DNA from 4 places in the Micromonospora sp. DT178 genome. Region 4 is predicted to be linked to each of the others. Evidence: riboswitches for the same ligand, from Rfam matches in the RefSeq annotation. Region 4 holds a riboswitch; each other region holds the start of a gene.

Region 1 (7,695 bases), on a different contig from region 4:
GCCGGACAGTGTCCGCAGCGGCCGGTCGCGGAGCTCGGCGATGCCGAGCAGGTCGAGGGTCTCCTCGACGCGCTTGCGCATCACCGTCGCCGGCAGGGCGAGCTGCTCCATCCCGTAGGCGAGTTCCTCCTCGACGGTGTCGGTGACGAACCCGGACAGCGGGTCCTGCCCGACGACGCCGACGACGTCGGCGAGGTCACGCGGCGGATGACGGCGGGTGTCCCGGCCGTCCACCGTCACGCTGCCGTACAGGGTGCCGCCGGTGAAGTGCGGCACCAGCCCGTTGATCGCCCGCAGCAGCGTGGACTTGCCCGTTCCCGTGCGGCCGACGACGAGGCAGAGTTCACCCTCGCCGATGTGGAGCGTCACGTCCCGCAGCGTCGGGCGGACGCTTTCGGCGTAACGGACGGTCACCCGGTCGAAGTCGATCACGAAGGGCCTCCCTGTGCGTGGGACGACGACGTCGGGTGACCCGCTCCACCCGCCGGTGCGGCGCCGACGGGAGCACGTGGTGCAGGCGGCGGGCCGGCGTCGCGCGCGGCGGCCGGTCGGGCGAGCGCGGGAGGCGGCGCCAACCAGGCCGGTGCCGCCGCGACCAGGACGGCGAGCAGCACCAGCGGTGTCAGCTCGGGCCAGGTGAGTGGGCTGACCGGCGGATAGAGCAGCTCCGGATCGACCGAACCGGCCAGTACCGTCAGCGCGGCGGCGCCCACCCCGCAGCCGGCCACGAGCAGTTCCGCGCCCCGCCAGTGGTCCGGCCGGTAGCGGCTGCGCCGCACCCGACGGCCGGCCAGCAACATGCCGGTCACGGCGGTCGACAGGCCGACGAGGAGCATCGGCAGGCCCAGGTAGCCGGGTCCGGTGGCGTCGAGCAGCCCGTACGTGCCGGCGCAGACGCCGACCAGCCCGCCGAGCACCAGCGCACCGGTGACGGCGCGCTGCCCGGCCGGCACCGCCGGGGTGCGGCCGTAGCCCCGGGAGTCCATCGCCGCGGCCAGGGCCAGAGACCGGTCCAGCGCGTCGGCCAGCACCGGCAGCGCGATGCCCCGCAACGCCCGTACTCCCCGGCCGGAGGCGCCCCGCAGCCGCCGCGCCCGGCGGACCCGCAGCACGCTCTCCACCAGTTGCGGGGCGACCGACAGCGCCACCACCACGGCCGTGCCCACCGCGTACAGGGCCCCGGGCACGGCTTTGAGCAGCCGCTTCGGGTTGGCCAGGGCGTTCGCCGCGCCCAGGCAGACCAGCATCGTGGCCAGCCGCAGCCCGTCGTAGAACCCGCCGAGGAGCTGCTCGGCGGCGACCGGCCCGAACAGGCGAATTCCCGCCGCCCACGCGGGCAGGGGGATTTCGGGCAGCCGGATGAGCACGTGCTCGCCCTGCCCGCCGCCGAACACGATCCGGAACACCACCCGCATCGCCACGATCACCGCGCCGAGCACCAGGTACATCCGGAACGCCAGCGCCCACGGCGCTTCTCCCCGCCGCCGGACGACCACCAGCGCGGCGACGGCGACGAGCAGGCCCAGCGGCAACGGATTGGTGGTGTGGCTGGCCGCGGTGGCCAGGCCGAGCGCCCACAGCCACCACGCGCCGGGGTGTAGCGCCCGGGGCAGTCGCGCCAACGGGCCCACCGACCTTTGGCCGGCTCCGACGGACATCTCCGCCTGGTGAATGCTCCGGTCAGTCATCCGGCTCGACGGCCCGCCGTCGCCGCGCGGCCAGCAGGCCGCCCACGCCGAGCGCGACCAGCAGCAGCACGCCGGCCGCCGTGCCCACCGGAACACCGCGACCGGCACGGGAGGCGGCGACCTCGGTCACCACCGGCTGGTCGACGGAGCTGCCCGACGGTGAGCCGACGGCACCGCCCGCAGGTGGTGTCGCGGCTCCCGCGATCGGTGTCGGGCCCAGGCCACTGGCCGTCGGCGTGCCGGTGGGGAGCAGCGCGGGCCCGGAGGAGCCCGGCACCGGTCCTGCCGCACCGGGACGGCCTGCGGTGGCAGGGGGTGGCGCGACCGATCCGCCGCCTCCTGCCGGCGGTGGGGCGACCGGGCCACCGCCCTGGGTGGGCGGTGCCGGTGGCGGAGGGGGCGGCGGCGGGGGCACGGGCCGCCTCGGCGCCGCGCCCGGTCGGGGCGCGTCGCTGGCATCGCGGTTGAGGGAGAACGACCAACCCTCGAAGCTGCCGGCCGGCGGCTTGCGGTTGAGCACACCCTTGTCGCTGTACGTCCAGCTGCCGCCGCTGGCCGCGTGCCAGTACGACCAGTAGGCGCTGGCGGGCGGCGTGTCGACGCACTTCTCGGACGCCGTCGACGGCTTTCCCTCGATCCGGCAGACGAACCCCTCGCCCCAGCGCAGCGTGCCGGTGATCTGGAAGCCGGCGTTCTTGAGCGCCGCCAGGCCGGTGGACTGCTCGCCCCGGGCGCACCGCACCACGGTCCCGCCGCCGAGTTCGTTGAAGTCGACCACCACCGTGACGCCGGAGGCGTCCGGGCAGTAGCCGGCCGAGCCGGCGGCCCTGGCGGGGGTGCCCGATCCGACCATCGTGCCGGCGGCGGTGAGGGCGACGACCAGACCGGCGCGGGCGGCCCGGACGGTCATGCCGCCCGCCGACGGCCGAGTACGAGGAGCAGCACCCCGCCCCCGACCAGCAGGAACGCGATCAGCACATAGCTGGTGATCGCCGCGCCGGTCGTCGGCAGCCCGCCGAGGCCGGGGGTGGTCGGGGTCGCACTCGGGGCGGCGGTCGCCGATGCCATGGCGGACGGCGTCGGCGACCCGGTGGTCGCGGACGGGCTCGGTGTCGGGCTGGCAGGCACGGGGGGCGTCGGTGACCCGGTGGGCGTGGGAGAGGTGGTGGCCGTCGGGGAGGCGGTAGGCGTGGGCGAGGCCGTGCCGGTCGGGGTCGGCCCGGGGGACGACGGCGGCGGGTCGAGGCCGATGCGCCCCAGCGGCACCTGGACGAGACCGAGCAGGGCCTGTGCGGTGCTGCGGCGCCACTGGTCCCGTTCGTTGTCCGTGATCCCGGACGCGACGGCCGTTGCCAGGCTGTCGGTGTTGTAGGCGATGGCGCCCGCGTCGGCGGCGGCCGCGCCACCGTCTGCCGCGGTGAGCTGTAGTGCGGCCAACGCGCCCGCGGCCCGCGCGGCCTCGGTGTCGCGGCCGGCGGCGGCGAGAGCCTGTCCGGCCAGGCCGGTGCTGTTGGAGTTCGCGCCGGTGGTCGGGCCGGAACCGCCGAACGACCCGTCGGCGTGCTGCTGCTCCACCAGCCAGTCCGCGGCCTTGCCGGCAGCCGCGGTGGCGCCGGTGGCGCCGTCGGCAGCGGCGGCGAGCAGCGCCTGCACGGCCATTGCGGTCGAGTCGACGTCGAGGGTGGCGCCGGCCTGCTCGTCGCAGGACGGCGACGGGCCGTCGGCGGTGTCGGGGTAGAGCCGGAACCCACCGGCCGCGCACTGCTGCCGGACGAGGAAGTCGACGGTGTCCTGCGGCACGTCGCCGCTGCGAGCCAGGCCCAGCACCGCGAAGGACTGGTCGAAGGTGTTGCTGGCGTCCGGGCCGCTGTCGGCGGTGGTGCGGCTGGTGATTCGCCCCCGCTGGTGCCCCGCGTCCGCCCCGGCGACCAGCGACAGGGTCTCCGTCCGCAGGTCGAAGCCGCCGAAGTCGGTGGGGTCAGCTCCGGCGGCGGAGGCGGCGTACAGCAGCTTCGCGGTCGCCCCGCCGTCGGTGAAGCCCGGGATGCCCCAGTCGTCGTAGCTGTTGTAGGACCGCACATGCGCCGCCACCTGCGCCGTCGCGGCCTGACGGACCGGCGCGTCCACCCCGGTCGCGGACAGAGCGAGGATCCCGTCGACGGTCAGACCCCAGTCGGGGCCGCCGAGCGGGCCGGGCAGCACCCCGTCGGCGAACTCACCGGCCAGCCAGGAGGCGGCGTCGCGCGCGGCGGCGGCGTGGGCCGGGGTGGGCGCGGCCACGACGGTCAGGGGTACGGCGGTGAGCGCGGCGATCGTCGCCGCCGTGGCGGCGAACACGCCGACACCGAGACGCCGGGAGCGGGACCGGGACATGAGAGGTGCCTTTCGCAGAGCGGTCGGTGGAAGCTCCGGAAAGCACCCGGGGACAGCGACACCCCGCTCGCATGATGCGATGAGCGGGGTGGAGCGGGCCTCGGTGGCCCGGACTTCACCCTGTGAACCTCGACAGTGGAAGCCGCTCGTCCCGGGCGAGGCATTCCGGCTCGCGAGGCCGAAGCCTCGCTCACGGTTGCGGGTCAGCGCCGGCTTCGAACCGGCTTCCCCCCACACGGGACGTATGCAGTTGTGGACCCGGTGTGCACCGGGTGCCGACACCGTACCGCCCGCACGTCTCGCGACGCCAGGGGCGGTGGCCGACACCCGGTGCAGCACCGCGGTCACGCCGTGTGCGGCTCCGGTCAGGGCGCGGCGATGCTCGGCGGGGCGCCCGCGCCGAACGACCAGCCCTCGACGGTGCCCGGGGCCGGGTTGTAGCTGCTCGCGCCGGACGTGCTGTAGGACCAGGCGCCGCCGCTGGAGGCGTGCCAGTACGACCAGTACGCCGTGACGGGCGGGGTGTTGACACACGGATCGGTCGCGACGGTCGGCTTGCCGTTGATCCGGCAGACGAATGCCAGCCCCCAGCGCTGGGTGCCGGTCACCGTGAAGCCGGCGCCCTGGAGGGCGGCCACCCCGGTGGCCGGATCGCCCGGGGCACAGGCGACCTGGACGCCGCCGCCGAGCGCGGCGAAGTCCACCACGACGGTGACGCCGGAGGTGCCGGTGCAGGCGGCGGCCTGCGCGGCCCGTGGGGCGGGTTCGACGGCGGTGAGGGCGACGGTGGCGACGGCAGCGGCCAGCAGGCCGGCGAGTCGTGCGCGCACGGTGGATCGGTGACGGAACACGGTTCCTCCTGGAATCGGGTGAGCGACGGGACGGGTCACGGGCAGGCGGGGATTGGCGTGCCCGGGGTGGCGCCGGCCGCGGACAGCCGGGCGTACCCGGTGCCGGTCAGGCCGAGGACGGCCTGGCCGGTGGCCCGGGCGGCGGTGCCCGGGTCGAAGGTGCCGCCGTCGAAGTCGACCGCGCCCCGGTCGGCCGGTGCCCCGGCGCAGCCGACCTGGAGCCCGGCGAGGAACACCCGCGCCCGTGCCCAGGCCAGCGGTCGGTGACCGTCGTGCAGCGCCTGCGCGGCGAGGCCGGTGCTGTTGGCGTTCGGGGTACCGGCGGCGTTGGCGAAACCGCCGTCGGCGCGCTGCACGGACAGCAGCCAGCTCAGCCCGGCGGCGGCGTCGGTCGGGCGGTCGGCGACCCGCAGCGCCTGCACCGCGAGCGCGGTGGCGTCCACGTCGGAGGTGCAGACCGGTTGCGCGGGCAACGCCGGGTAGCCGCCGTCCGGGCAGCGGGTGCCGGCCAGCCAGGCGGCGGCCGCCGGGGGCGGGCCCTGCGAGGTGTGGTCCAGGGCGAGGAGGGCGAACGACTGGCTGAACGTGTTGCTGTAGTCCCCGTACGCCGACCGGTCGGTGAACCGGCCGCTGGGGTCCTGGAGCGAGCGCAGCCGGGCGATCAGGTCCACGCCGCCGATGTCGGTCGGGTCGCCGCCGCGCACCTGGACGGCGAGGGCGAGCTTGGCGGTCGCGCCCGCGTACGCCTCGGTCGTGCCGTCGCCGACGTAGGCGTCGCGGATGTCCGGTCGGGTGACCCAGGCCAGCGCCCGGGCCCCCGGGTCGTCGGCGACGCCGGCGGCGGCGGCGGCGAACACCGCGTCGAGGGTCAGCCCCTGGTCGGGGTAGGCGACGCCGTCGAAGACCACCTCGAGGCGCTCGCCGTCGACGAGTTGCCGGGCCAGCCAGCCGGCCGCGGCCTCCGACCGACCGACCCCGGCGGGCGAGGTGGGGGAGACGTGGGCTGATGCCGGTGTCGCGAGGGTGAGGGCGGTGAGCACACCGCAGAACAGGGCGAGCAGGCGGTGCCGGCTCAGGCGGACGACCATCGGAAGCGCCTTTCCGGCCCGGCGGTCGTCAGAAGCCCGACGACCACCGCAGCGTGGGGTCGACCGGGACTCCGACCCGTGGGCCACGACGGGTGGGGGAGCGGATTCCGCGCGTACGTCGGGTATTCGGGCTTGCCGTCAGAGGTGCATCTCGACGGCCTACCGTTGCGGGCCAGCGCCGGACTTCGACCGGACTTCCCCCATACATACGCGCTGATTGAGTTGTGGCGTCAGTCTCGCCGGGCACGCGCTTCCGTGTCAATGCGTCGTCCACTGCGGACGCACAGTGGCCGTTGGCGGGGCGGTCGCCGACCGCGGACGCGTCCGGTCCGGGCTCAGGTGGTCCATTCGGTGACCACGGTCGGGTCGCCGGCGGTCGCGTCGCCCCTTAAGATCTCAGCTCATGTCCTCTCCGCGTAAGTCCTAGCTGTCACGCTGCGACACGCGGGTGAAGTCTGCCCTTTTTCGGCGGCTTCTGGTGATTTTTCTCGCTGCGATGCCGTGCGTCGCCGCACCCGCGTGTCTGTCGAGCCCGTGACGGCCCGCCGAGTAGGCGCATTCATCGACAGGACTTCACCATGGACAACCTCACCTCGACGCCGCGACGACACCTGTGGCGCCAGCGCGACTTCCGACTGCTGGTCGGCGGACGGTTGGTCTCACATCTGGGTGACCAACTTCAGTTCCTCGCTCTGCCTCTTCTCGTCGTGGCCCTGACCGGATCCTCGACCCAGGCCGGCATCCTGCTCGGCCTCCAGACTGCGGTCTACATCGTCTTCGGGCTGGTGGCCGGCGCCCTGGTCGACCGCTGGGATCGCAGATCCACGATGATCTGGTGCGAGATCGGCCGTGGGACGCTGACCGCCACCGTGCCCCTCGCCGCGGCGCTCGGCGCGTTGGGCATGCCGCAGCTGTACGCCGTCGCGCTGCTCAACGGTGTGCTCAGCACCCTGTTCGCAGCGGCGAACAGCTCGGCGCTGCCGAACATCGTCGCCAGGAGTGACCTGCCTGGCGCGCTCGCAACGATCGGGGCGATGTCCAACGCGCTCCGGATCGTCGGCGCCTCCGTGGCTGGCATCGCCTACGCCGTGGGCCGGGTGGTCCCGTTCGCGATCAACGCCGCCTCGTTCCTGGCCTCGGCCGTGTCCCTGCTGACCATCCGCGCCGACTTCCAGCAACAATCGGCCACGTCGGCCTCGCCGCGCGTGCTCCTGGCCGACATCGGTCACGGGCTGGCCTGGCTGTGGCGCAATCCGGTGATCCGGACGCTGGCTCTGCTCGACGCGGCGGACAGCCTGCGGTACGGCGCCGGCTACCTGCTGATCATCATGCTGGCCCAGCGCCTGGACGCGAGCCCCACGCAGGTCGGCATCGTCTTCGCCGGCGCAGCCGTCGGCGCCCTGTTCGGGAACCTGCTGGCACCAGCGCTCAGCCGCCGATTTCCACTCGGGGCGCTGTCCATCACGATGCTGTGGATCGAGGCGTCGGCCTTTCCGTTCTACGCGACAGCGCCGACGTGGTGGCTGCTCCTGGTCGTGGCGTTCGCGGAGTCGGTGGTCTCGCCGGTCTACAACGTCGCGCTTGACTCCTACCGGCTCGCCATCACCCCCGACGCGCTCCGGGGCAGAGTGACCAGCGCGATCGACACCCTCACCACCGGAGGCGCGGCAGTAGGGGCCATGGCCGGCGGTGCCT
Region 2 (7,695 bases), on a different contig from region 4:
CACCTACTGGGAGAGCGCCAACAACGCGTTCCCGCAGTGGATCCAGGCCGACCTCGGCGCCACCGTCAGCGTCGACCGGGTGGTGCTCAAGCTGCCGCCGTCGTCGGACTGGCAGACCCGCACCCAGACGCTGTCGGTGCTCGGCTCCACCACCGGCTCGTCGTTCAGCACCCTGAAGGCGTCCGGCGGCTACACCTTCAACCCGGCCACCGGCAACACCGTCACCGTCAGCTTCGCCGCGACCAGCACCCGGTACGTGCGGGTGCAGGTCACCGGCAACACCGGCTGGCCGGCCGCCCAACTGTCCGAGGTCGAGGTCTACGGCGCCGCCGGCAACCCCGACACCCAGGCCCCCAGCGTCCCGGGCAACCTGGCGTACACCCAGCCCGCCAGCGGGCAGATCCGGCTCGCCTGGTCCGCGTCCACGGACAACGTCGGGGTGACCGGGTACGACGTCTACGCCAACGGCGCGCTGCGCGGCAGCGTCAACGGTTCCACGCTGACGTACACCGACAGCCAGCCGGACAGCGCCACGGTCTCCTATTACGTCCGGGCCAAGGACGCGGCCGGCAACCAGTCGGCGAACAGCAACACCGTGACCCGGACCGGCACCGGCAACCCGCCCGTCGGCACCAACCTGGCGGTCGGCAAGCCGATCACCGCCTCGGGGCACGTGCACACGTTCGTGGCGAGCAACGCCAACGACAACAACGTGGCCACCTACTGGGAGGGCAACGGCAACCCGAGCACGCTGACCGTGCAGCTCGGCGCCAACGCCAGCCTCAGCCAGGTCGTGCTGAAGCTGAATCCGGACTCCGCCTGGGGGGCGCGTACCCAGAACATCACCGTGCTCGGCCGGGACCAGGGCTCCTCGACCTTCACCACCCGGGTCGGTGCCGCGAACTACAGCTTCAACCCGACCAGCGGCAACACCGTGACCATCCCGGTCTCCGGCGCGGCGGCCGACGTGCGGCTCTCGATCGCCTCGAACACCGGCGCCCCGGCCGGGCAGATCGCCGAGTTCCAGGTCATCGGCACCCCGGCGCCCAACCCGGACCTGACCGTGACCGGCATGTCGTTCAGCCCGTCCGCGCCCGTGGAGACGAGCGCCGTCACGCTCTCGGCCACCGTCCGCAACGCCGGCTCGGCGGCCTCCGGCGCCACCAACGTCAACTTCTACCTCGGCAGCAACCGGGTGGGCACCGCGCCGGTCGGCGGCCTGGCGGCCGGCGCCTCGGCCACGGTCACCGCCAACATCGGCACCCGGGACGCGGGCAGCTACCCGCTGAGCGCGAAGGTCGACGAGTCGAACACCGTCGTCGAGCAGGACGACACCAACAACAGCTACACCAACCCGAGCCCGCTGGTGGTCAGCCCGGTCGCCAGCTCCGACCTGGTCGCCGCCGCGGTTGCCTGGTCGCCCGGCACCCCGGCGGCCGGCAACACGGTCAGCTTCTCGGTGTCGGTCCGCAACGCCGGCAGCATCGCCTCCGCGTCCGGCGCGCACGGCATCACGCTCACCGTGCTCAACGAGGCGGGCACGGTCGTCCGTACCCTGACCGGCTCGTACTCCGGCGTGATCAACGCCGGGGCCACGGTCGGCCCGGTCAACCTGGGCACCTGGACCGCCGCGAACGGCAAGTACACCGTCCGGGTGGTGCTCGCGGCCGACGGCAACGAGCTGCCGGTCAAGCAGGCCAACAACACCAGCGACCGCGCGCTCTTCGTGGGGCGCGGCGCCAACATGCCGTACGACATGTACGAGGCCGAGGACGGCGTGGTCGGTGGCGGCGCCAGCGTCGTCGGGCCGAACCGGACCGTCGGCGACCTCGCCGGTGAGGCGTCCGGCCGGCGGGCGGTGACCCTCAACTCGACCGGCAGCTACGTCGAGTGGACCACCCGGGCCAGCACCAACACCCTGGTCACCCGCTTCTCCATCCCGGACGCCCCGGGCGGCGGCGGCATCAACTCGACGCTGAACGTCTACGTCAACGGCAGCTTCCACAAGGCCATCGACCTGACGTCCCGGTACGCCTGGCTCTACGGCAACGAGGCCAGCCCGGGCAACTCGCCGAGCGCGGGCGGACCGCGGCACATCTACGACGAAGCCAACGTCATGCTCAACTCCACGGTGCCGGCCGGCAGCCGGATCCGGCTCCAGAAGGACCCGGCCAACACCACCACGTACGCCATCGACTTCATCAACACCGAGCAGGTGGCGCCGATCGCGAACCCGGACCCGGCGCGCTACACCACGCCGACCGGCTTCACGCACCAGGACGTGCAGAACGCCCTGGACCGGGTGCGGATGGACACCACGGGCAACCTCGTCGGGGTGTACCTGCCGGCGGGCAACTACTCCACCGCGTCGAAGTTCCAGGTGTACGGCAAGGGGGTCAAGGTGACCGGCGCCGGGCCCTGGTACACCCGGTTCAACGCGCCGTCCGGCCAGGACAACACCGACATCGGCTTCCGGGCCGAGAACTCGGCGGCCGGATCGTCCTTCGCGAACTTCGCCTACTTCGGCAACTACACGTCGCGGATCGACGGGCCGGGCAAGGTGTTCGACTTCTCCAACGTGTCGAACATCGTGATCGACAACATCTGGAACGAACACATGGTGTGCCTCTACTGGGGCGCGAACACCGACTACATGACGATCAAGAACTCCCGGATCCGGAACATGTTCGCCGACGGCATCAACATGACCAACGGGAGCACCAACAACCTGGTCAGCAACAACGACGCCCGGGCCACCGGTGACGACAGCTTCGCGCTGTTCTCGGCGATCGACGCGGGCGGCGCGGACATGAAGGACAACATCTACGAGAACCTGACCTCGACCCTGACCTGGCGGGCCGCCGGCGTGGCCGTCTATGGCGGCTACGGCAACACGTTCCGCAACATCTACATCGCGGACACGCTGGTCTACTCCGGCATCACCATCAGCTCGCTCGACTTCGGCTACCCGATGAACGGCTTCGGCGCCAGCCCGCCCACGCGGTTCGAGAACATCTCGATCGTGCGAGCCGGCGGGCACTTCTGGGGCGCGCAGACCTTCCCGGCGATCTGGGTCTTCTCCGCCTCGAAGGTGTTCCAGGGCATCCGGGTCAGCGACGTCGACATCGTCGACCCGACCTACAGCGGCATCATGTTCCAGACCAACTACGTGGGTGGGCAGCCGCAGTTCCCGATCACCGACACGGTCTTCACCAACGTCTCCATCAGCGGCGCCCGCAAGAGCGGTGACGCCTACGACGCGAAGTCCGGCTTCGGCATCTGGGCCAACCCGATGCCGGAGTCGGGGCAGGGCCCGGCCGTCGGGTCGGTCACCTTCAACAACCTTCGCCTGAGCAACAACGCGGTGGACATCCAGAACACCACCTCGACGTTCACCATCAACCGCAACTGACCCACCCCGGTCGCCCCGGGCGGCGGCCGATCTTTCGGGCGGTGCGGTCACCGGACATCCGGTGGCCGCACCGCCCGACCCGTCGTTCGGGTCGCGCTGGTCGGGCCTCGGCCCGGTCAGTGGGCCGGGGTGCCGTGCCGGCCGGCGCCGGCGGCGAACCGGGCCGCGCCGGCCGCCGCGTCGGCGGCCAGCGACTCCATCCCGTACGCCAGCTCCACCTCCAGCGCCGCCGGTTCCGGCAGGCCGGCGCCGGCGAGCAGCGCCGCCCGGTCGTTGCGCAGGCAGGTCTGCGGGTGCCGGGCGAGCTCGGCGGCCAGCCGCTCGGCCGCCGCCCGGGACTCGCCCGGCCCGACCAGCCGGTTCACCAGCCCCATGGCGTACGCCTCCTCGGCCGGCACCGGCCGGCCGGTGAGGATCAGGTCCATCGCCCGGCTCTCGCCGATCAGCCGAGGCAGCCGGACCGTGCCCCCGTCGATCAGCGGCACCCCCCAGCGCCGGCAGAACACCCCGAGCACCGCGTCGGACTCGGCCACCCGCAGGTCGCACCAGAGCGCCAGCTCCAACCCGCCGGCAACCGCGTGACCGGAGATCGCGGCGATCACCGGCTTGCTGAGCGTCATCCGGGTCGGGCCCATCGGGCCGTCCCCCTGCGCCTCGACGCGGTTGCCGCTCGGGGTGCCGATGGCCTTCAGGTCGGCCCCGGCGCAGAACGTGCCGCCGGCCCCCCAGAGCACGGCCACGGAGGCGTCGGGGTCGGCCTCGAAGGCGCGGAACGCGTCGGCCAGCGCCCGGGCGGTCGGCCCGTCGACCGCGTTGCGGGCCGCCGGGCGGTCCAGGATCACCGTGGTCACCGCCGCGGCGCGTTCGACGCGTACCCCCATTGCGACAGCATGCCCCCGGCGGTGCCGGCGGCGCCAGGCGTCAGTGCGGGGCGGACCGGCCCGGGCGGACCAGGGTGGCGCCCAGCGCGGCGCCGACCACGCAGGCCACGCCGACCGCCTGCGGCCAGGCCAGCAGCTCGCCGAGCAGGGCCAGCCCGACCAGCGCCCCGATCGCCGGCTCCAGGCTGAGCAGGACCGCGAAGACCCGGGCCGGCATCCGGCGCAGCGCCGCCATCTCCGCCGAGTACGGCAGCACCGACGACAGCAGCGCCACCGCCGCGCCCAGCGCGAGGGTCCACGGGTCGAGCAGCGCCGTACCGCTGCCGGCGACCCCGAAGGGCAGCACGGCCAGCGCGGCGACCGCCATCCCCAGCGCGAGGCCCCGGCTGCCCGGCACCCGGGCGCTGACCGCCTTGCCGAGCAGCACGTAGGCGGCCCAGCCGACCGCGACGGCCACGCAGCACAGCAGCCCCAGCCGGTCCACCCCCGTCCCGCCGAGCCCGCTGATCAGCAGCACGCCCCCGCCGGCCAGCGCCGCCCACGCCACGTCGGCGAGCCGGCGGCTGCCGGCGAGCGACACCAGCAGCGGCCCGGCGAAGCCGATGGTGACCGCGACCCCCAGCGGCACCCGTTCCAGGGCCGCGTAGAAGGCGAGGTTCATCACCGCGAGGGCCAGCCCGAACGCCCCGACCAGACCGGCGGTGCGCCAGCCCAGGCGCAGCCCCGGCCGGACCAGGACCAGCAGGATGAGCGCGGCGAAGCCGAGCCGCAACGTGGTCGTACCGCCGGCGCTGGTGCTGCCGAAGAGCTGCTTGGCGACGGCCGCCCCGACCTGGGTGGAGAGCATGCCCAGCAGCATCAGCAACGGGGGCGGCACGGCCCGGGGCTGTCCCAGCGCGAGAGTCAGTCGGGTCGCCGGTCGACCGGCCGGCAGCGGGCGGGAGGAGAGTGCGTACACCCGGACCACAGTGGTACCGCGGCGGGCGGCCCGCGACCGGATTTCCACTGCCGCGGGTGCACCGCGCTGCCCGCCGGACCGGGACGGGCCGGGCGGCGCTAGCATCCCGATGGCACGATCATGTGAGGTGCCCCGCGCGAGCGGGGAGAATCGGGAAGCCGGTGCGAATCCGGCACGGGCCCGCCGCGGTGACCGGGGAGCCACCGTCCACGCGTACGCGCAGCCACTGGCCCGCCCGGGCCGGGAAGGCGGACGGCCAGGCGTCGATCCGGGAGTCCGAAGACCGGCCTCGCGTCCGGTGCCCGCGTCAGGTGTGGCGTGGGCCGAGCGCAGCGGGAGCCTGCCTTGGATCTGTACGACGTCATCCACCGCCGCCGGGACGTCCGCGCCCAGTTCACCGGGGCGCCGGTGCCCGAGCAGACGCTGGACCGGGTGCTGGCGGCGGCGCACGCCGCGCCGAGCGTCGGCTACTCGCAGCCCTGGGACTTCGTCCTGGTGCGCGACCCGGAGCTGCGCCGCCGGTTCCACGAGCACGTCCGCACCGAGCGGGACACGTTCGCCGCGACGCTCGACGGGGAGGCGGCCGAGCGGTTCGCCCGCATCAAGATCGACGGCGTCCTGGAGTCGACCCTGTCGGTGGTGGTCACCCACGACCAGTCCCGGGGCGGCCCCGCCGTGCTCGGCCGGCACGCCATCGCCGACACCGGGCTCTACTCGACCTGCCTCGCCATCCAGAACCTCTGGCTCGCCGCCACCGCCGAGGGGCTCGGGGTGGGCTGGGTGTCGTTCTACCGCGAGCCCTGGCTCGCCGAGCTGCTCGGCATCCCCGACGGGATCCGGCCGGTGGCGTGGCTCTGCCTCGGGCCGGTCACCCACTTCGAGCCCGTACCCGACCTGGCCCGGCACGGCTGGCGGCAGAAGCGCCCGCTGGCCGACGCGATCCACCACGACCGCTGGGCGGCACGGGAGCGCTGACCTCGGTGAGGGCGTCCCGTTACGGGCCTGCGGGGGCCCGATCACGTACGGCTGCGGATCCGTCACCGCCGACCGGTTTGCGGCGGCTCCTGCCGGGAAGTCGGTACGGGTGCGAGCACTCTTGACGAAGATCGAGCAGGCATCCGGCCTGGACCGGGTTGGCGACCGGTTGCAGCGCGCCGTCCAGGCCACCCTCCGACCGCAGCGGGTCCGCGACCTGCTGCACGGCGTCTGGCTGGGCCATCCGCTGCACCCGGCGATGGTGCAGGTGCCGGTCGGCGCGTGGATCAGCACGGCGGTGCTGGACCTCATGCCGGGACAGCGCCGGGCCGCCACCACCCTGTGCACGGTGGGCACCGTCAGCGCCCTCCCGGCCGCGGTCGCCGGCCTCAACGACTGGGCGGCACTGGCCCGCGACCAGCGCCGGGTCGGCCTGGTGCACGCCGCCTCCAACAGCGTCGGCCTGGCGTTCTACGCCGGCTCGGTGGCCGCCCGGATGACCGGCCGGCACAACCTCGGCCGTACGCTCGGCTTCCTCGGGCTCGGCGCCGCCAGCATGGGCGCGTACCTCGGCGGGCACCTGGCGTACAAGCAGGGCGCGCAGGTCAACCAGAGCATCTCCGAGCTGCACCGGATGAGCGACGGCTGGCACTCGATCGCGGACATGGCCGCCCTGCCGGAGCGCAAGCTGATCACCCGGGAGGTCGACGACGTCTCGGTGATCCTTTACCGGCACGGCGACGAGGTCACCGTGATGCTGGAGCGCTGCCCGCACCAGAGCGGCCCGCTGGGCGAGGGCGAGGTGCAGGAGATCGACGGGCACGCGTGCGTGGTCTGCCCGTGGCACGGCAGCGCGTTCCGCCTCAACGGTGGCGAGGTCGTGCACGGCCCGTCCGGCAACGACCAGCAGATCCTGCCGACCCGCGTCGTCAACGGCGTCCTGGAGACCCGCCTCCCCTGACCAACACCCTGCGCCGCCCGCCCGGCTCCCGTGCTCTCCGGCCCTGGCCTCCGATGTCGATCAAGAGGTTTGGGTCGAGTTCGATCTCCCTGCCGTGACCAAACCTCTTGATCACCAGAGCGGTATCGGTTGGGCAGGTGCGAGCCGGGTGGGTGGGTCACGGGCGGCGGTGGCGGCCGATCGGTGTGTCGCGGGACGGACCCGGGTGGGTTCGGCCGTGGCCGGTCAGATCGCCGTCGCGGGCGCCAGCGGTCAGCCCGCCGTCGTAGGTGCCGGCGCCGGTGGCCGTGCCGGGGGCGGTCGTGCCCGCGCGAACGATGCCGCTGGCGTACGCGGAGCCGTGACCGGTCGGGTGTGCGGAGTCGTGGGTGCCGGTGTCCGTACCGCCCCGGTCTGCCGAGGTCGCGCTGCCGCGCGGGGTGGTGCCGATGTCCCGGCGACCCGGGCCGCGCCTGGTCGTGGTGGTGCCGCGTGCTGCGGTGCCACGGCGGGCGGCGGCCGTGGTCCG
Region 3 (7,695 bases), on a different contig from region 4:
GCACCGCGCGTACGTCGCCCAGGCGGGCACCCTGCTGACCAGCGTGCTGCCGCTCGGCGACGCGGCATCCGGGCAGCTCACCGCCGAGATCCTCACGATCGCGGAACTGGTGGCGGGCCGGCCGGCACTCGCCGCCCGGCTCGCCCACCTCCTCGGCGGGCGCACCACCTCCCCGACGGCCCTCGACGCCGAGGCGGTGCTCGCCACGGCCCGCTCCCTCGCCGCCCGGGGCGAGGCCACCACGGGCCTGTTCGCGGTGGCCCTGGCCGGCGCCGGCCGGGCGTACGGCTGGTCCGCACCCTGGCGGGACCTGCTGCACCTGCTGCGCGGGCACCCGGTCGCCGACGTCCGCGACGCCGCCTTCGACCTCTCGATGGAGGCGACGTGATCCGCGGCGGCCGCCGTACTAGAAGTCGTCGTCGAAGGCCACCGTGCCGCTCACCCCGACCTGGTACGCCGACACGCGCCGCTCGAAGAAGTTCGACAGCTCCTGGACGTCCTGCAACTCCATGAACGCGAACGGGTTGGTCGAGCCGTAGTGGGCGGGGATGCCGAGCTGCGCGAGCCGCCGGTCGGCGACGTGTTGCAGATACTCGCGCATGTCGGTCAGGGACAGCCCGGGCACACCCTGGCCGAGCAGGTCCTCGGCGAACTGGACCTCGCACTCGACGGCCTCGGCGAGCATCTGCCGCACCTGACCGGCCAGTTCGTCGTCGAACAGGTCCGGCTCCTCCCCGCGCACGGTCTCCACCACGTCGAAGGCGAAGGCCATGTGCATGGACTCGTCGCGGAACACCCAGTTGGTGCCCGACGCCAGGCCGTGCAGCAGCCCCCGGGAGCGCAGGAAGTAGACGTAGGCGAAGGCGCCGTAGAAGAACAGCCCCTCGATGCAGGCGGCGAAGCAGATCAGGTTGAGCAGGAAGGCCCGCCGGTCCTGTCGGGTGCGCAGCTGCCGCAACTCGCCCAGCGAGTCGATCCAGCGGAAGCAGAACTCCGCCTTGCGCCGGATCGACGGGATGTTCTCGATGGCGGCGAACGCGGCGAAGCGTTCGGTCTCGTCGGGCACGTAGGTGTCGAGCAGGTTGAGGTAGAACTGGACGTGCACGGCCTCCTCGAACAGCTGCCGCGACAGGTAGAGCCGGCCCTCCGGCGAGTTGACGTGCTGGTACAGGTTGAGCACGAGGTTGTTGGCGACGATGGTGTCGCCGGTGGCGAAGAACGCGACGAGGCGGCTGACCAGGTGCCGCTCGGCCGGGGAGAGCCGGTCGAGGTCGGCGAGGTCGGCGTGCAGGTCGACCTCCTCCACCGTCCAGGTGTTGCGGATGGCGTCGCGGAAGCGGTCGAAGAAGTGCGGGTAGCGCATCGGGCGGAGGGTGAGGTCCATCCCCGGGTCGAGCAGCATGTGTGTGGTCCTCGGTTCGCTGGTGGTCGTGGTGGTCACTGGCAGGCCTCGCACGACTCGGGGTTCTCCAGGGAGCAGGCCAGCGCCTCGTCGACGGTCGCCACCGCCGCGACGACGCCGGTGGCGCGGGCCGGCCCGACGGGCGCGACGGTGGCCTGCTGGATCCGGGTGGCCGGCCGCGAACGCAGGTAGTACGTCGTCTTCAGCCCGGCCTTCCAGGCATACAGGTACATCGAGGAGAGCTTGCCGATCGTCGGCGCGGCCAGGAACAGGTTCAGCGACTGCGACTGGTCGATGTACGGGGCGCGGGCCGCGGCCAGGTCGATCAGCGCCCGCTGCGGCAGCTCCCACGCGGTACGGAACAGCTCCCGCACCTCGGCCGGCAGTTCCACGACGTCCTGCACGGAGCCCTCGGCGCGCTTGATCGCCGAGCGGATCCGCTCCGTCCACAGGCCACGCGCCTTCAACTCCCGCACGAGGGCGGTGTTGACCTGGAGGAACTCCCCCGACAGGGTCTCGCGCTTGAACAGGTTGGACACCTGCGGCTCGATGCACTCGTAACAACCGGCGATCGAGGCGATGGTGGCGGTCGGCGCGATCGCCACCAGCAGCGAGTTGCGCAGCCCGTACGCGGCGACCCGCTCCCGCAGCGCGCTCCACCTCGCCGTCTGGGTCCCCGTCACGCCCCACAGGTCGGGTTGCAGCTGCCCGCGCGCCGCCCGGGTCTGCCCGTACGCCGGGTGGGCGCCCGCGCGTCGCGCCAGGTCGGCGGAGGTCTCCAGGGCGGTCAGGTACAGCTCCTCGCTGATCCGGGTGGACAGCTCCCGGGCGGCCGGGGAGTCGAACGGCAGCCGCAGCGCGAAGAACACGTCCTGCAGGCCCATCAGGCCGAGCCCGACGGGACGCCAGCGGGGATTGCTCGCCGCCGCCTGCGCCGTCGGGTAGTAGTTGATGTCGATGACCCGGTCGAGGTACGTCACGGCGGTGCGGACGGTGGCGCGCAGCCGCTCCCAGTCGATGCCGTCCGCGCCCAGGTGGGCGGCGAGGTTGACCGACCCGAGGTTGCACACGGCGGTCTCGGCGTCGCTGGAGACCTCGACGATCTCGGTGCACAGGTTGGACAGGTGCACCACGTTGCCCGCCTCGGCGGTCTGGTTGCACAGCCGGTTCGCGGCGTCCTTGAACGTCATCCACCCGTTGCCGGTCTGTGCGAGGGCGCGCATCATCCGCCCGTACAGCTCCCGCGCCGGGACCTGCCGCACGTAGCGGCCCTGCTCCTCGGCGGCCCGGTACGCCGCGTCGAACTCCTCCCCCCACAGGTCCGGCAGCTCCGGCACCACGTCAGGGTCGAACAGCGACCACACCCCGTCGGACTCCACCCGCCGCATGAACTCGTCCGGGATCCAGTTGGCCAGGTTCAGGTTGTGGGTGCGCCGGGCGTCCTCACCGGTGTTGTCCCGCAGCTGGAGGAACTCCTCGACGTCCGGGTGCCACGGCTCCAGGTAGACGCAGGCCGCGCCCTTGCGCCGACCACCCTGGTTGACCGCCGCCACCGAGGCGTCCAACGTCCGCAGCCACGGCACGATCCCGTTGGACTGCCCGTTGGTGCCCCTGATCAGCGCGCCCCGCGAGCGGACCCGCGAGAACGCGATGCCGATCCCGCCGGCGAACTTCGACAGGTTCGCCACCTGCGCGTACCGCTGGTAGATGGAGTCGAGCTCGTCGCGCGGGGAGTCGACCAGGTAGCAGGAGGACATCTGGGTGTGCCGGGTGCCGGAGTTGAACAACGTCGGCGAACTCGGCAGGTACGCCAGGCTCGACATCAGCCGGTAGAACTCGATCGCCTCGTCCGGTGCCTGCGACAGGCCGCAGGACACGCGCAGCAGCCAGTACTGCGGGGTCTCCAGCACCAGCCGGCTCGTCGGGTGGCGAAGCAGGTACCGGTCGTAGACCGTACGCAGCCCGAAGTACTCGAAGCGCAGGTCGCCGCGCGGGTCGACGGCGGCGTCGAAGGCGCTCGCGTGGGCCGCGACGAACGCCGCGGTGTCGTCGCCGATCAGGCCCTCGGCGTGGCCGCGCCGGATCGCCTCGCTGAAGGAGCCGATGCCCTGCCGGCGGACCTCCTTGTCGACGTACCCGGCCAGCAGGCGGGCCGCCAGCCGCGAGTACTGCGGCTCCTCACCGATCATCTCCGCGGCGGTCTGGATGGACAGCCGGTCCAGTTCGGCCGTCGTCGCCCCGTCGTACAGGCCGCTGATCGTCCGGGTCGCCACCCGCAGCGGGTCGACGTCGGCGAGGTCGTCGGCCCACCGCTCGACCGCGCGGACGATCCTGTTGACGTCGACCACCTCGGTGCCGCCGTCGCGCTTGCGGACCCGCATCTGCGGCCGCCGCTGGCCCGCCACGGCCGCATCGTCGACCGCCGTGCCGTCGGCCGGAACAACCTCGGTGACTGTCACCACTCACTCCTCGCGAGCCTTGATCCCAGACGGAACTCCTGGGCACGCGGGGAGCGGACACCGACGACGACGCGCGCAGGCACGCGTCGGGATGGCGTCGGCCGTCCCACGAGGCCTCGGACCGCCGCACACCCGGATGCGGGCGTACGGCGCACTGGCAGGTCTTCGGACTCGCGGGCGCGACCGGGCTCGCCGGTCTCCTACTGGCCGTCGCTTCCCAGGCCGCTGGCGGCCCAGTGCTGATGACGGCGGTCGTTCCCACTCACCGCTGCGGGGCAGTCCCGGATTCCCACCGGGTTCCCTCTTGCCTCGACCGCTCCGGATGAGCGGCCGAACCAGCTGCGCCGACACCATATATAGGGTTGGCGTCGTTGTCACACGCCACATGTCGGTCTCGGGCGTGTCATCGGCGGCCCGGGTGACGCCCGTCGATCGCCGGCCCGGCGTCCGCGTCGATGCCCGCCCTCGGCGGCGCGGAGGCTGTCGTCCGCTCGGTACGGTCGCGCTGCGCGCCGAGGAGCTGTCGGCCCGTACCGGCGGCGCGGTCCTGGTCTGCCAGGTGCTCGAGTTCCACAACTGGCACTGACGTGCGAGCGGACCGGGATCCTGTGGTCACCCGATCCCGGTCCGCCCCCAGGCGGTGCAATCAGACCTTGGTGACCCGGACGGCGTCGGCCACCACGTAGCCGGGGGTGCTGGTCCACCGGCTCACCGCGACCAGGTTGCGGTCACCGGCGGCCAGTCCGAAGGTGCCCAGCGAGCGCCACACGCCGCCGCTGGAGCGCTGGTCCACGTTGACCGTGCGGTTGCCCGAGGCGGTGACGACGACGTGCGGGGCCGCGCTGTTGTAACCGGGGTCGGCCGGGTGGCGTACCTCGATCCGGTAGTCGCCGGCCGTCGGGATGTTCACCTTGAACCAGGCGGCGTCGCTGGCGGGCGTCGGATTGGCGAAGCGGTAGTCGGCCCCGTAGCGCTGGGCCGAGTACGAGGAGGTGCCCCAGTTGGTGCTCGCCGTGAACCGTCCCGCCGTGGCGTTGTCCACGATGGTGCCGCCCGTGGGCGGCGGGTTGGTGGTGCCGAGGCCGAGGTAGGCGGCGATGCCCTCGGCGTGCCCACGGGCGACGGCGGTGATGAAGTCCGCCCGCTTGAGCAGGTTCGAGTCGGCGACGCTGTCGATGAAGAGGTTCTCGGTCAGCACCGCGGGCATGGCCGCCTCGCGCAGCATGTGGAAGTTCGCGGTCTTCAGCCCTCGGTCGGTGACCCCGCCGATCGTCCGCATGGCGCCGATCACCCTCGGGTGCAGCGCGTTGTGCAGGTTGACGGTGGCCGCGCCCGCCGTCGGGTACCGGTAGCTCTCGAAGCCGGTGCCGCCGCCGGAGTTGATGTGCACGCTCACGAGCAGGTTCGCGCCCCACGCGTTGGCGTCGTCCGTGCGGTACGCCAGGCTGCGGGTGATGTCGGTCGTCCGGGACATGCGGACGTCGACGCCCCAGTTGGCCAGCAGGATGTTGCGCAGTTGCAGGGAGATGTCGAGCGTCAGGGCCTTCTCCTGCAGCCCGTTGCCGACCGCGCCGGGGTCGGTGCCGCCGTGGCCCGGGTCGATGTAGACCTTCGGCAACGCCGCCCATGCGGGGCCGGCGACGATGGGGACGGCCGCGGCGCCGGCGACGGCAGCCAACAGGGTACGCCGCCGAAGCGTCGGGTTGTCGAACATGTGCACCTCGTCATCGGGAGAGATCGACACTGCTCGGCAATATAGCGGGACATCGATAAAACATGAAAGATGTCTACGTCCTTTGATCTGAGATCTGAAGGTTTCCTCCTACGGCCGGCCGAACCGCCGAGCCCGACCGCTGGCCGGCCGAGCGTGGAGTGCGGTCGCGACGGCCGTCGTGCCGCAACCGCATCCCACGCCCGGGCGAGCACCCACTCACACCGATCCGCCGGCTCACCGAGCCGGTCGACGACCCGCTGAAGGGCCAACTCGACCAGGAGGCTCATGCCCGGGAGCCTTCGTCCCGGCTGATCAGGGTTCGATCGGGCGAACCCGATCGCGGTACCGCTCGTAGAGGACGCGGTTGTGCGCGTCGCCCCGCGCGAGGTTCGCGGATACGTGCACGGGCGGGTCGATGTCGCGGCCCAGCAACCGGCGGCAGACCAGTTCGGTGAGTAGCTGCGCGATGAGGACTCCGGTGAACGACGAGACCGCCCCGATCCGAACTCCTGGGGTGATCTCCAGTGCCGCGTCCCCCGCCGGCGCCCGGTTGTCGATCACCACATCCGCCAGGTCGGCGAGATGCGGTCCCTGGGTCGCACGGGCACCGTCCGAGCGGGTGTGTGCCAGTGAGGTGACCGCCACGATCGGATGGGAGCGCTCGCGGGCCAGCACCGCCATCTCGGTGACGGCGGCGTTGATTCCGGAGTTCGAGACGATCAGGAAGGCATCGTGCGCGGAGGGTGCGGCGAGCTGGTAGATCCGCTCGGCGAGGCCGGGCTCGCGCTCGTACGTCGGATCGAGGATCGGCCCCGGCTCGGCGCCACCGAACATCACGAGATCCTTGACCGCCAGCATGCTGACGGCGGCGAGCCCGCCGGCACGCCCCGCGAGTTCGAGGGTGACGATCCGCGAGTGGCCGGTCCCGAACGCCTGCAGGACACCACCGGCGGCGATGGCGTCGGCGACGAGCCCGGCCGCTGCCTCGATGGCGTCGAGCTGCGTTGACAGGACCTGTTCGAGTGCGGTCCGGGCGATGTTGGCGTAGGCAGGCTCAGGCATTGATCCTCCTGGAGTGGTCCCGGTTGCCGACGGCCGCCGTGGCGGCCGCCACGGCGGCCTCGACGACGATCTCGCCGCTGCCCGAGGTGACCGGACTGGCGTAGGTTTCGTAGCAGGGTTGCGTGTCACGGGTGGGTAGGTAGCCGAGGTAGCCGTTCGCGTAGCCGAGGACCACGACGTCCCGTGCCGGGTCCGGCGCCGCGGCACGGATCGTCTCGCCCAGTTCCAGGAACAGTTCGCCGGGAACGGCCACGACCGTGACGCCGTCGAGGTCCACCGCCTCCACGTCGATCACGTACGGTTCCGTGCGCTGCCGGGCGGCCTGTTCCGCCGCGATCCGCAGCCCCTGCTGCATGACCCGGTGGATGCGTTCGTTCCCGCCCCCCGGCGGCGGGGTCTGACGCGCGGCGACGTCGAGTTCCGCCGGCTGCTTCGGCGCGAGCGTCACCGTCCGCACAACCGGAGGGCGTACCGGCGGCGCGGCACCCTCGCCGGCGCGCGGCGACACCGGTTCGACCCGGTCGGCCAGCCAGGCGCCGAGCCGGTCCGCCTCGTCGAGCCCCCGCCCCTGACGGGTGTGCCGGGTGCTGATGTCGCCGGCCGCTCCGGTGGCGACGACCACCCACCGGTCCGGCGTGGCCAGCGCCCGGCGGATGCCGCCGTTGAGGTCCGCGCTCACATGGTTGTTGTCGGCGGGAAGGATGGTCGGGTGGACCGGTGAGACCACGACCAGCCCCACCACTTCGGTACCCGCGGTGACCACGATGGTGTCGACGGGAATGTCCAGGGGAGCCGGATCAGCGACGTTACGGTGACCGGCCAGTTGGGGAACCAGCGTGCGGGCGGAGCCGAGTCGGGCGGCACGCTCGGACGCCACGGCAGACCGCGCGGCCACGAGGGACGCGGCTTCGAGCCGGTCGGCGACGTGCCGTGGCGTGGCGTCGCCGCCGGGACTGCAGCCCGCCTCGGGGCTCGCGTGGGTGTGGGTGGCGGCGACCCAGCAGGACTGCACGCCGACGTCCCGCATGGCGGCCCGGATCCGGTCGACGACGTCGACG
Region 4 (7,695 bases):
GTCGCCGCGAACTGCTCGCCGCCTGGCGGGAGCCCCGCACCCTGCTCGTCGGCCTGCTGGTGCTGGTGTCGGCGTTCGCCGAGGGCAGCGCCAACGACTGGCTGGCGGTGGCCTTCATCGACGGCCACGACCTCAGCGAGGCGGCCGGGGCCGCGGTCTTCGGTGTCTTCGTCGTTGGCATGACCCTGGGCCGCACGGCGGGCACCGTCGCGCTGGACCGGTGGGGTCGGGTGCCCGTGCTGTCCGCCACGATCCTGCTCGCCACGTTCGGCGCGGGCGTGGCGGTGCTCGCCGGCTCCGGGCCGGTGGCGATCGCCGGCGTCGCGCTCTGGGGGATCGGCGCGTCGCTGGGCTTCCCGGTCGGGATGAGCGCGGCGGCCGACGACGAGCGGCGGGCGCCGGCCCGGGTCAGCGTGGTCGCCGTGATCGGGTACACGGCGTTCCTCGCCGGCCCCCCGCTGCTGGGCCTGCTCGGCGACCGGGTCGGCACCCTGCGGGCGCTGCTCGTCGTGCCGCTGTTGCTGCTGCCCACCCTCGCCCTGGTGCCGGCCACCCGCCCGCCGGCTCGCTGAGCGGCCACCCGGGCAGGTGGCCCGCTGAGCCACCGCCCGCCGGCCCGTGCTCGCTCGCCGTCCCGCGAAGGGCGGGCCCGGGGGCCACGACCGGGGCGCGCAGGTGGCTCCCAGGTGGGGCGCAGGCGGTTGCCAGGTGACGGTGCTGCACTGGGAGGACGCCGAGGAGAGGAGCCGGGCATGGGCTGGTTCAACCGGCGGCCGCGCGCCGCCGACGCGACCCCGACGAAGCTCGACCGCGAGGCGACCCGGGAGGACCTGGCCGCGCTGGAGGCGTTCGTGGCCAGCCGCCGGGGCGTGGAGTTCTACCTGGAGCCGGAGACCACGGCGACCGACACCACCGTGGTCGCCATCGCCCACGACGGCGAGTGGATCCGCCGGCGCACCGGCTCGCCGCGCGCCGCCGGGTCCATCGCCCGCAAGCACGCGGTGCCGCTGTACGAGGCCGCCCGCACCGGCTACCCACAGCGGATGCGGGCGTGGAACCGGGCCCACCCGGAGCGCCACGCCCGCTGACCGGCCGGGGCGCCACGCCCGCTGACCACCCGGAGCGCCACGCCCGCTGACCGGCCGGGGCGTCACGCCCCCTCGACCGGTACGCCCGAGACCACTCCGGCCCGCTGCCCGCTGCCCGCCGGCCGTCACGGGCCGCTCCGTCGGACCCGGCGCGGTAAGGTGCCCCGATGGCTGATCGGTCCCGGTCGCTGGGCCGTCCCTTCTGGACGTTCTGGACCGCCGCGGCGCTGGCCAACCTGGGCGACGGCATCCGGGTGGCCGCCTTTCCGCTGCTCGCCGCCGCGCTGAGCGACAACCCGGTGGCGGTCGCCGCGGTGGCCGCGGCGCAGTTCCTGCCGTGGCTGGTCACCGGCCTGCTGGCCGGCGCGCTGGCCGACCGTCGGGCGGCCCGTGCACTGATCGCCGCCGCCGACGCCGGCCGCATCGTGGTGCTGGCGGCGGTGGCCGTGGCCGTGGCGACGGGCGTGGCCTCGATCGCGCTCGTGGTCGCCGCCGCCTTCCTGCTCGGTGTCGGCGAGACCCTGCGCGACACCGCCGCCCAGACCGCGATCCCCCGACTGGTGGACGACGCACAGTTGGAGCGGGCCAACGGCCGGCTGGTGGCGGGTGAGATCGTGGGCAACGAGTTCGTGGGTCCGCCGGTCGGGGCGATGCTGTTCGTCGTCGGCGCGGCGCTGCCCTTCGCCGTCAACGGCGCCTCGCTCGCGCTGGCCCTCATGCTCGTGCTGTCCCTGCCGCTGAGCCTGGCCCGCCCCGGCCCGGCACGGTCGGGCGCCGACGGGGACGGGCGGAGCGCCGCCGCCGCCGACCCGGCCAGGCGCGGGGCGCTCGCCGGGCTGCGGTGGCTGGCCCGGCAACCCGTGCTCCGTACGCTGGTGGTCGTCGGCGCGGCAGTCGCCGCCGCGGACAGCGCCTGGTTCGCGATCTTCGTGCTGTACGCGCGGCAGAGCCTCGGTCTCGGCGCGCTCGGCTTCGGCCTGCTGCTGGCGACCGGCGCGGCCGGCGGGCTCGCCGGCTCCCTCGTCGCCGACCGGCTGATCGGCCGGTTCCGGCACCGTGCCGTGCTGGCCTGGTCGATGGCGGTCACGGCCGGGACGCCGGCCCTCCTGGCCGTCGCGCCGCACCGGATCGCCGCGGTGGTCGTCGTCGTCACCACCAGCGCGTCGTTCGCGGTCCTCAACGTGGCCGCGCTGTCGGTCCGGCAACGCCTCGTGCCCGGCGACCTGCTCGGTCGGGTGGTCGCCGCCTCCCGGATGCTCTCCTACGGCTGCACCGCGCTCGGGGCTCTCGCCGGCGGGGCGCTGGCCGCCGGCCTGGGCATGCGGGCCCCCTTCCTGTTCAGCGCGACGGTGGCGGTCGCCGCGACCGCCGCCTGGTGCGTCGCGTCCCGCCCCACCGCGCCGGGCGATCCGGCCTGACGGGGAGGACGTCCGCCGGCCGCCCGGCGGGTGCCCGGACGGCTCGACGGGGTGACCGGCGGGAGCGGGAGGTGTTGACGTTGATCACCCGTGGGACGTCCAACGCCGAGATCGAGCGGCACCTGCAGCTCAGCCGGGGCACCGTGAAGACGGCCGGTTGCTGACGAAGCTGGCCGCCCGCGACCGGGCGCAACCGGTCATCGCGGGCTACGAATCGGGGCTCGCCGACCGGTGAGCCGACGTCGACCGTGGTCGAGGTCCCCGTCACCACGTCGGGCGGGCGGGGACGCCTCCCGCGCGCCGCAGCCTGCCTGCTCGGGAAGCGGAACGGCACGCGGGCGCCGGGGTGCGCGCGGATGCCGGGACGCTCGGCCCGTGCGCGTTCCGGGGCCGCCGTCGCCGTATTCGACGGCCCGAACCTTACATCGGCCGACGACAATGCGAAAGGCGTGCCTGAATGGGCGTCGCGATCGTTCCTCGTCGATCGATACGAGGTGCCGTGAGCCGGGGTGGGGTGGCGTTGACCGGCGGCCCGGGGTGTGGCAGCATTCGCGGCCTGACGGCAGTGAAGGAAGCCGGTGCGATTCCGGCGCGGTCCCGCCACTGTCACCGGGGAGCGATCCCCCCTCGCGAGTCACGGCCGTGCGTGCGCGGTTGGAAGGCCGGGGGAGAGCGTCGATCCGGGAGCCAGGATACTTCGGCCGTCGGAGTGATTCCAGGGCGTGGACACCCGAGGAGGACCCGATGACGCACCGCGTCTCCCCCATCGACGATCATCGTTGCATCGTGCCCGGCCGTGCCAGCGGCCCCGCTGGCGGCAGCTCTCCCGCGGGCGGCCGCATCGCCGCACAAGGCCGCATCGCCGCACGAAGCCGCATTTCCGCGCCGCCGGCCAGTCGCCGGGCCGCCGCGCGCCCGCCGGCCCGCACCGCGCCCGCCGTCGGTCGCCCGGCACCCGGTGGCGCCCGCACCGTGACCGGCCGGGTCGCCGCCGTGCCCGGCCGGGTTGCCACCGTGACCGGGCGCGCCCTCACCGCGTACCGCTGACGCCCGCACCGCGCCGCCCGACCCCGCGGGCCCGCCGGTGAGCGGGCCACCGGCCCGTCGTACCCGCTGAACCGCGCCCATCCCCGCATCGCCCGGTCGTCCCGCGTCGACCCGGGCGTCACTCTCCGGAGCTGTCCGTGCGCATCCTGCTGCTGTCCACCGCCGACACCGACCTGCTCGCCGCCCGCGCCAGCGACGCCGACTACCGGCTCGCCAACCCCGCCCGGGTCGCCGCCGACGCCGTGCCGGCGCTGCTCGACGGCGTCGACCTCGCCGTCGTACGCCTGCTCGGCGGCCGGCAGGCATGGCCGGACGGGCTGGCCGCGGTGCTGGCCTCCGGCGTGCCGACGGTCGTGCTCGGCGGCGAGAACGTGCCGGACGCGGAGCTGATGGCGGCCTCCACCGTGGCCTCCGGGGTGGCCACCCAGGCGCTGGCCTACCTGGTCGAGGGCGGGCCGGAGAACCTCGCCCAGCTCGCCCGTTTCCTCTCCGACACGGTGCTGCTCACCGGCGAGGGCTTCGCCCCGCCCGCGCCCACCCCGACGTACGGCATCCACGGCGAGCGGCCCGCGCGGCCGGACCGGCCGACGGTCGGGATCGTCTTCTACCGGGCGCACGCCCTCGCCGGGAACACCGGATTCGTCGACGTCCTCGCCGACGCGGTCGACGCGGCCGGCGGCGACCCGCTGCCCATCTACTGCGGCTCGCTGCGCGGACTCACCGCCGGCGCGGGGCCGCTCGGGCTCTTCGCCCGCTGCGACGCCCTGCTGGTCACCGTGCTCGCCGCCGGCGGCACGGTCGCCGCCGACGCCTCCGGCGGAGGGGACGAGGACGCCTGGGACGTGGGCGCGCTCGCCGCCCTGGACGTGCCGGTGATCCAGGCGCTCTGCCTGACCAGCACGCGCGAGCAGTGGGCCGCCAGCGACGCCGGGCTGTCCCCGCTGGACGCCGCGATGCAGGTGGCGATCCCCGAGTTCGACGGCCGGATCGTCACCGTGCCGTTCTCGTTCAAGAAGATCGACGCCGACGGGCTGTCCACCTACGCCGCCGACCCCGAGCGGGCCGCCCGGGTGGCCGGCATCGCCGTGCGGCACGCCCGGCTGCGGCACGTGCCCCAGGCCGACAAGCGGCTCGCGGTCGTGCTCAGCTCGTACCCGACGAAGCACTCCAGGGTCGGCAACGCCGTCGGCCTGGACACCCCCGCCTCGGCGGTGCGGCTGCTCGCCGCCCTGGCCGACGCCGGCTACCACCTCGGCGACGCGCCGGTGCCCGACGACGGCGACGCGCTCATCCACGCCCTCATCGCCGCCGGCGGCCACGACGTCGAGTGGCTCACCCCGGAGCAGCTCGGCGCCGCCGAGGCGCGGGTGCCGGGGGAGACGTACCGGCGGTGGTTCGCGCAGGTGCCGGCGGAGCTGCGGGAACGGATGCTCGCCCACTGGGGCGAGCCGCCCGGCGGGCTCTACACCGACGGCGGCGACATCGTGCTCGCCGGGCTGCGCTTCGGCAACGTGGTGCTGCTGATCCAGCCGCCGCGCGGTTTCGGGGAGAACCCGATCGCCATCTACCACGACCCGGACCTGCCGCCCAGCCACCACTACCTGGCCGCGTACCGCTGGCTGGCCGCGCCCGTCGCCGACGGCGGGTTCGGCGCGGACGCCGTGGTGCACCTGGGCAAGCACGGCACCCTGGAGTGGCTGCCCGGCAAGGGCCTCGGGCTGGCCGCCGACTGCGCCCCGGACGCCGTCCTCGGCGACCTGCCGCTGGTCTACCCGTTCATCGTCAACGACCCCGGCGAGGGCACGCAGGCCAAGCGGCGCGCGCACGCCGTCGTCGTCGACCACCTCGTGCCGCCGATGGCCCGCGCCGAGACGTACGGGGACCTGGCGAAGCTGGAGCAGCTGCTCGACGAGTACGCCACCGTGCAGGCCCTCGACCCGGCCAAGGTGCCGACCCTGCGGGCCCAGATCTGGGAGCTGGTACGCGCCGCCGAGCTGCACCACGACCTGCACGCCGAGCGGATGCCCGACGCCGACGACTTCGACGACTTCGTGCTGCACCTCGACGGCTACCTGTGCGAGGTCAAGGACGTGCAGATCCGCGACGGCCTGCACATCCTCGCCGCCGCGCCCACCGGCGAGGCCCGGGTCAACCTCGTGCTCGCCGTGCTGCGCGCCCCGCAGGTCTGGGGCGGCGCCCGCGCGCTGCCCGGCCTGCGGCAGGCGCTGGCCGGCGCGTACGGGCTGGACGAGCAGGCGCTGCTCGCCGCCCCCGGGGAGCGGCTCACCGTGCCCGAGGCGCTGACCGAGACCGTGGAGGGGCCGGGCGTCACCGCCGCCGACGCGGTCGACCTCATCGAGGCCCTGGCCCGCCGGCTGGTCGTCGGCATGGAGACCCTCGGCTGGGACGCCGACGCCGTCGACGCGGTGGTCGGGGAGGTGGCCGGGCGGGCCGTACCGGACGCCGCCGCGGTGCTCCGTTTCGCCGCCACCGAGCTGGTGCCGCGCCTGGACCGTACGACCGACGAGATCGATCGGGTGGTGGGCGCGCTCGACGGGCGGTTCGTGCCGCCCGGCCCGTCCGGCTCGCCCACCCGGGGCCTGGTCAACGTGCTCCCCACCGGCCGGAACTTCTACTCCGTCGACCCGAAGGCCATCCCGAGCCGCAACGCCTGGGACGTCGGCGTGGCCCTGGCCGACTCGCTGCTCGCCCGGCACCTCGCCGACACCGGGGAGTACCCCCGCTCGGTCGGGCTCACGGTCTGGGGCACCAGCGCCATGCGCACCCAGGGCGACGACATCGCCGAGATCCTCGCCCTGCTCGGCTGCCGCCCGACGTGGGACGACCGGTCCCGCCGGGTCACCGGCGTCGAGGTGGTGCCGACGGCGGAGCTGGGCCGCCCCCGCGTCGACGTCACCGTGCGCATCTCCGGCTTCTTCCGCGACGCCTTCCCGCACGTGGTCGCGCTCATCGACGACGCGGTGCGGCTGGTGGCCGCCCTGGACGAGCCCGCCGAGCAGAACTTCCTGCGCGCGCACGTCGCCGCCGACCTCGCCGAACACGGCGACGAGCGGCGGGCCACCGCCCGCGTCTTCGGCTCGAAGCCCGGGGCGTACGGGGCCGGGCTGCTGCCGCTGATCGACGCCCGCAACTGGCGCAGCGACGCCGACCTCGCCGAGGTGTACGCCGTCTGGGGCGGCTACGCCTACGGCCGGGGGCTGGACGGGCGGGAGGCGCGCGCCGACATGGAACGCTCCTTCGCCCGGATCGCCGTGGCGGTCAAGAACCAGGACACCCGCGAGCACGACATCGTCGACTCCGACGACTACTTCCAGTACCACGGCGGCATGGTGGCGATGGTCCGCCACCTCACCGGCGCCGCCCCGGCCGCGTACGTGGGGGACTCGGCGATGCCGCACGACGTGCGCACCCGCACCCTCGGCGAGGAGACCCGGCGGGTGTTCCGGGCCCGGGTGGTCAATCCGAAGTGGATCGCCGCGATGCGCCGGCACGGCTACAAGGGCGCCTTCGAGCTGGCCGCCACCGTCGACTACCTGTTCGGCTACGACGCCACCGCCGGCGTCGTCGACGACTGGATGTACGAGCACCTGAGCGCCGCGTACGTCTTCGACGACACCACGAGGGAGTTCCTGGAGCAGTCGAACCCGTGGGCGCTGCGCGGCATCACCGAGCGGCTGCTGGAGGCGGCCGACCGGGGCCTGTGGGCCGAACCCGAGCCGGCCACCCTGGACCGGCTCCGCGAGACGTACCTGGCCAGCGAGGGCGACCTGGAGGAACGCTCATGACCACCTTCCCGTTCAGCGCCGTGCTGGGCATGGACGACATGCGGCTGGCCCTGCTGCTCAACGCCGTCTCCCCGGCGATCGGCGGGGTGCTCGTGCGCGGCGAGAAGGGCACCGCCAAGTCGACCGCCGTACGGGCCCTGGCGGCGCTGTTGCCGCCGGTCGACCGGGTGGCCGGCTGCCGTTTCGCCTGCGACCCCGCCGCCCCCGACCCGTCCTGCCCGGACGGGCCGCACCCGGCCGCGTCGGCCGCCGAGCGGCGTCCCGCCCGGCTGGTGGAGCTGCCGGTCGGGGCGGCCGAGGACCGGGTGGTCGGCTCGCTCGACCTGGAGAAGGCGC

Evidence for each region. Region 4 has a riboswitch for cobalamin ahead of cobN (cobaltochelatase subunit CobN). Riboswitches for the same ligand answer to the same signal wherever they lie in the genome.
Region 1: linked by a shared signal. The riboswitch ahead of ACLQ22_RS09520 (prenyltransferase/squalene oxidase repeat-containing protein) and the one ahead of cobN (cobaltochelatase subunit CobN) in region 4 are both predicted to bind cobalamin.
Region 2: linked by a shared signal. The riboswitch ahead of bluB (5,6-dimethylbenzimidazole synthase) and the one ahead of cobN (cobaltochelatase subunit CobN) in region 4 are both predicted to bind cobalamin.
Region 3: linked by a shared signal. The riboswitch ahead of ACLQ22_RS22865 (ribonucleoside-diphosphate reductase subunit alpha) and the one ahead of cobN (cobaltochelatase subunit CobN) in region 4 are both predicted to bind cobalamin.

Annotation. Positions count from the first base shown of each region.
Region 1 covers NZ_JBNCKV010000004.1:169,100-176,794, reverse strand. Annotated here, with positions in the region: gene ACLQ22_RS09545 (ABC transporter ATP-binding protein) at 1-432, opposite strand, end outside; gene ACLQ22_RS09540 (CbiQ family ECF transporter T component) at 429-1,688, opposite strand; gene ACLQ22_RS09535 (hypothetical protein) at 1,681-2,598, opposite strand; gene ACLQ22_RS09530 (cell wall anchor protein) at 2,595-4,061, opposite strand; cobalamin riboswitch at 4,199-4,338, opposite strand; gene ACLQ22_RS09525 (hypothetical protein) at 4,427-4,912, opposite strand; gene ACLQ22_RS09520 (prenyltransferase/squalene oxidase repeat-containing protein) at 4,948-6,000, opposite strand; cobalamin riboswitch at 6,101-6,224, opposite strand; gene ACLQ22_RS09515 (MFS transporter) at 6,579-7,695, shown strand, end outside.
Region 2 covers NZ_JBNCKV010000029.1:36,600-44,294, reverse strand. Annotated here, with positions in the region: gene ACLQ22_RS31045 (discoidin domain-containing protein) at 1-3,412, shown strand, start outside; gene ACLQ22_RS31040 (crotonase/enoyl-CoA hydratase family protein) at 3,529-4,293, opposite strand; gene ACLQ22_RS31035 (EamA family transporter) at 4,334-5,251, opposite strand; cobalamin riboswitch at 5,360-5,557, shown strand; gene bluB (5,6-dimethylbenzimidazole synthase) at 5,597-6,226, shown strand; gene ACLQ22_RS31025 (Rieske 2Fe-2S domain-containing protein) at 6,336-7,187, shown strand; partial or broken gene ACLQ22_RS31020 (LysM peptidoglycan-binding domain-containing protein) at 7,693-7,695, opposite strand, start outside.
Region 3 covers NZ_JBNCKV010000013.1:164,726-172,420, forward strand. Annotated here, with positions in the region: gene ACLQ22_RS22855 (hypothetical protein) at 1-388, shown strand, start outside; gene ACLQ22_RS22860 (ribonucleotide-diphosphate reductase subunit beta) at 407-1,402, opposite strand; gene ACLQ22_RS22865 (ribonucleoside-diphosphate reductase subunit alpha) at 1,438-3,783, opposite strand; cobalamin riboswitch at 4,002-4,216, opposite strand; gene ACLQ22_RS22870 (hypothetical protein) at 4,280-4,447, shown strand; gene ACLQ22_RS22875 (N-acetylmuramoyl-L-alanine amidase) at 4,508-5,605, opposite strand; gene ACLQ22_RS22880 (sugar isomerase domain-containing protein) at 5,888-6,637, opposite strand; gene ACLQ22_RS22885 (hypothetical protein) at 6,630-7,695, opposite strand, start outside.
Region 4 covers NZ_JBNCKV010000007.1:139,222-146,916, forward strand. Annotated here, with positions in the region: gene ACLQ22_RS15515 (MFS transporter) at 1-572, shown strand, start outside; gene ACLQ22_RS15520 (hypothetical protein) at 753-1,088, shown strand; gene ACLQ22_RS15525 (MFS transporter) at 1,256-2,506, shown strand; gene ACLQ22_RS15530 (hypothetical protein) at 2,578-2,670, shown strand; cobalamin riboswitch at 3,075-3,204, shown strand; gene cobN (cobaltochelatase subunit CobN) at 3,691-7,359, shown strand; partial or broken gene ACLQ22_RS15540 (VWA domain-containing protein) at 7,356-7,695, shown strand, end outside.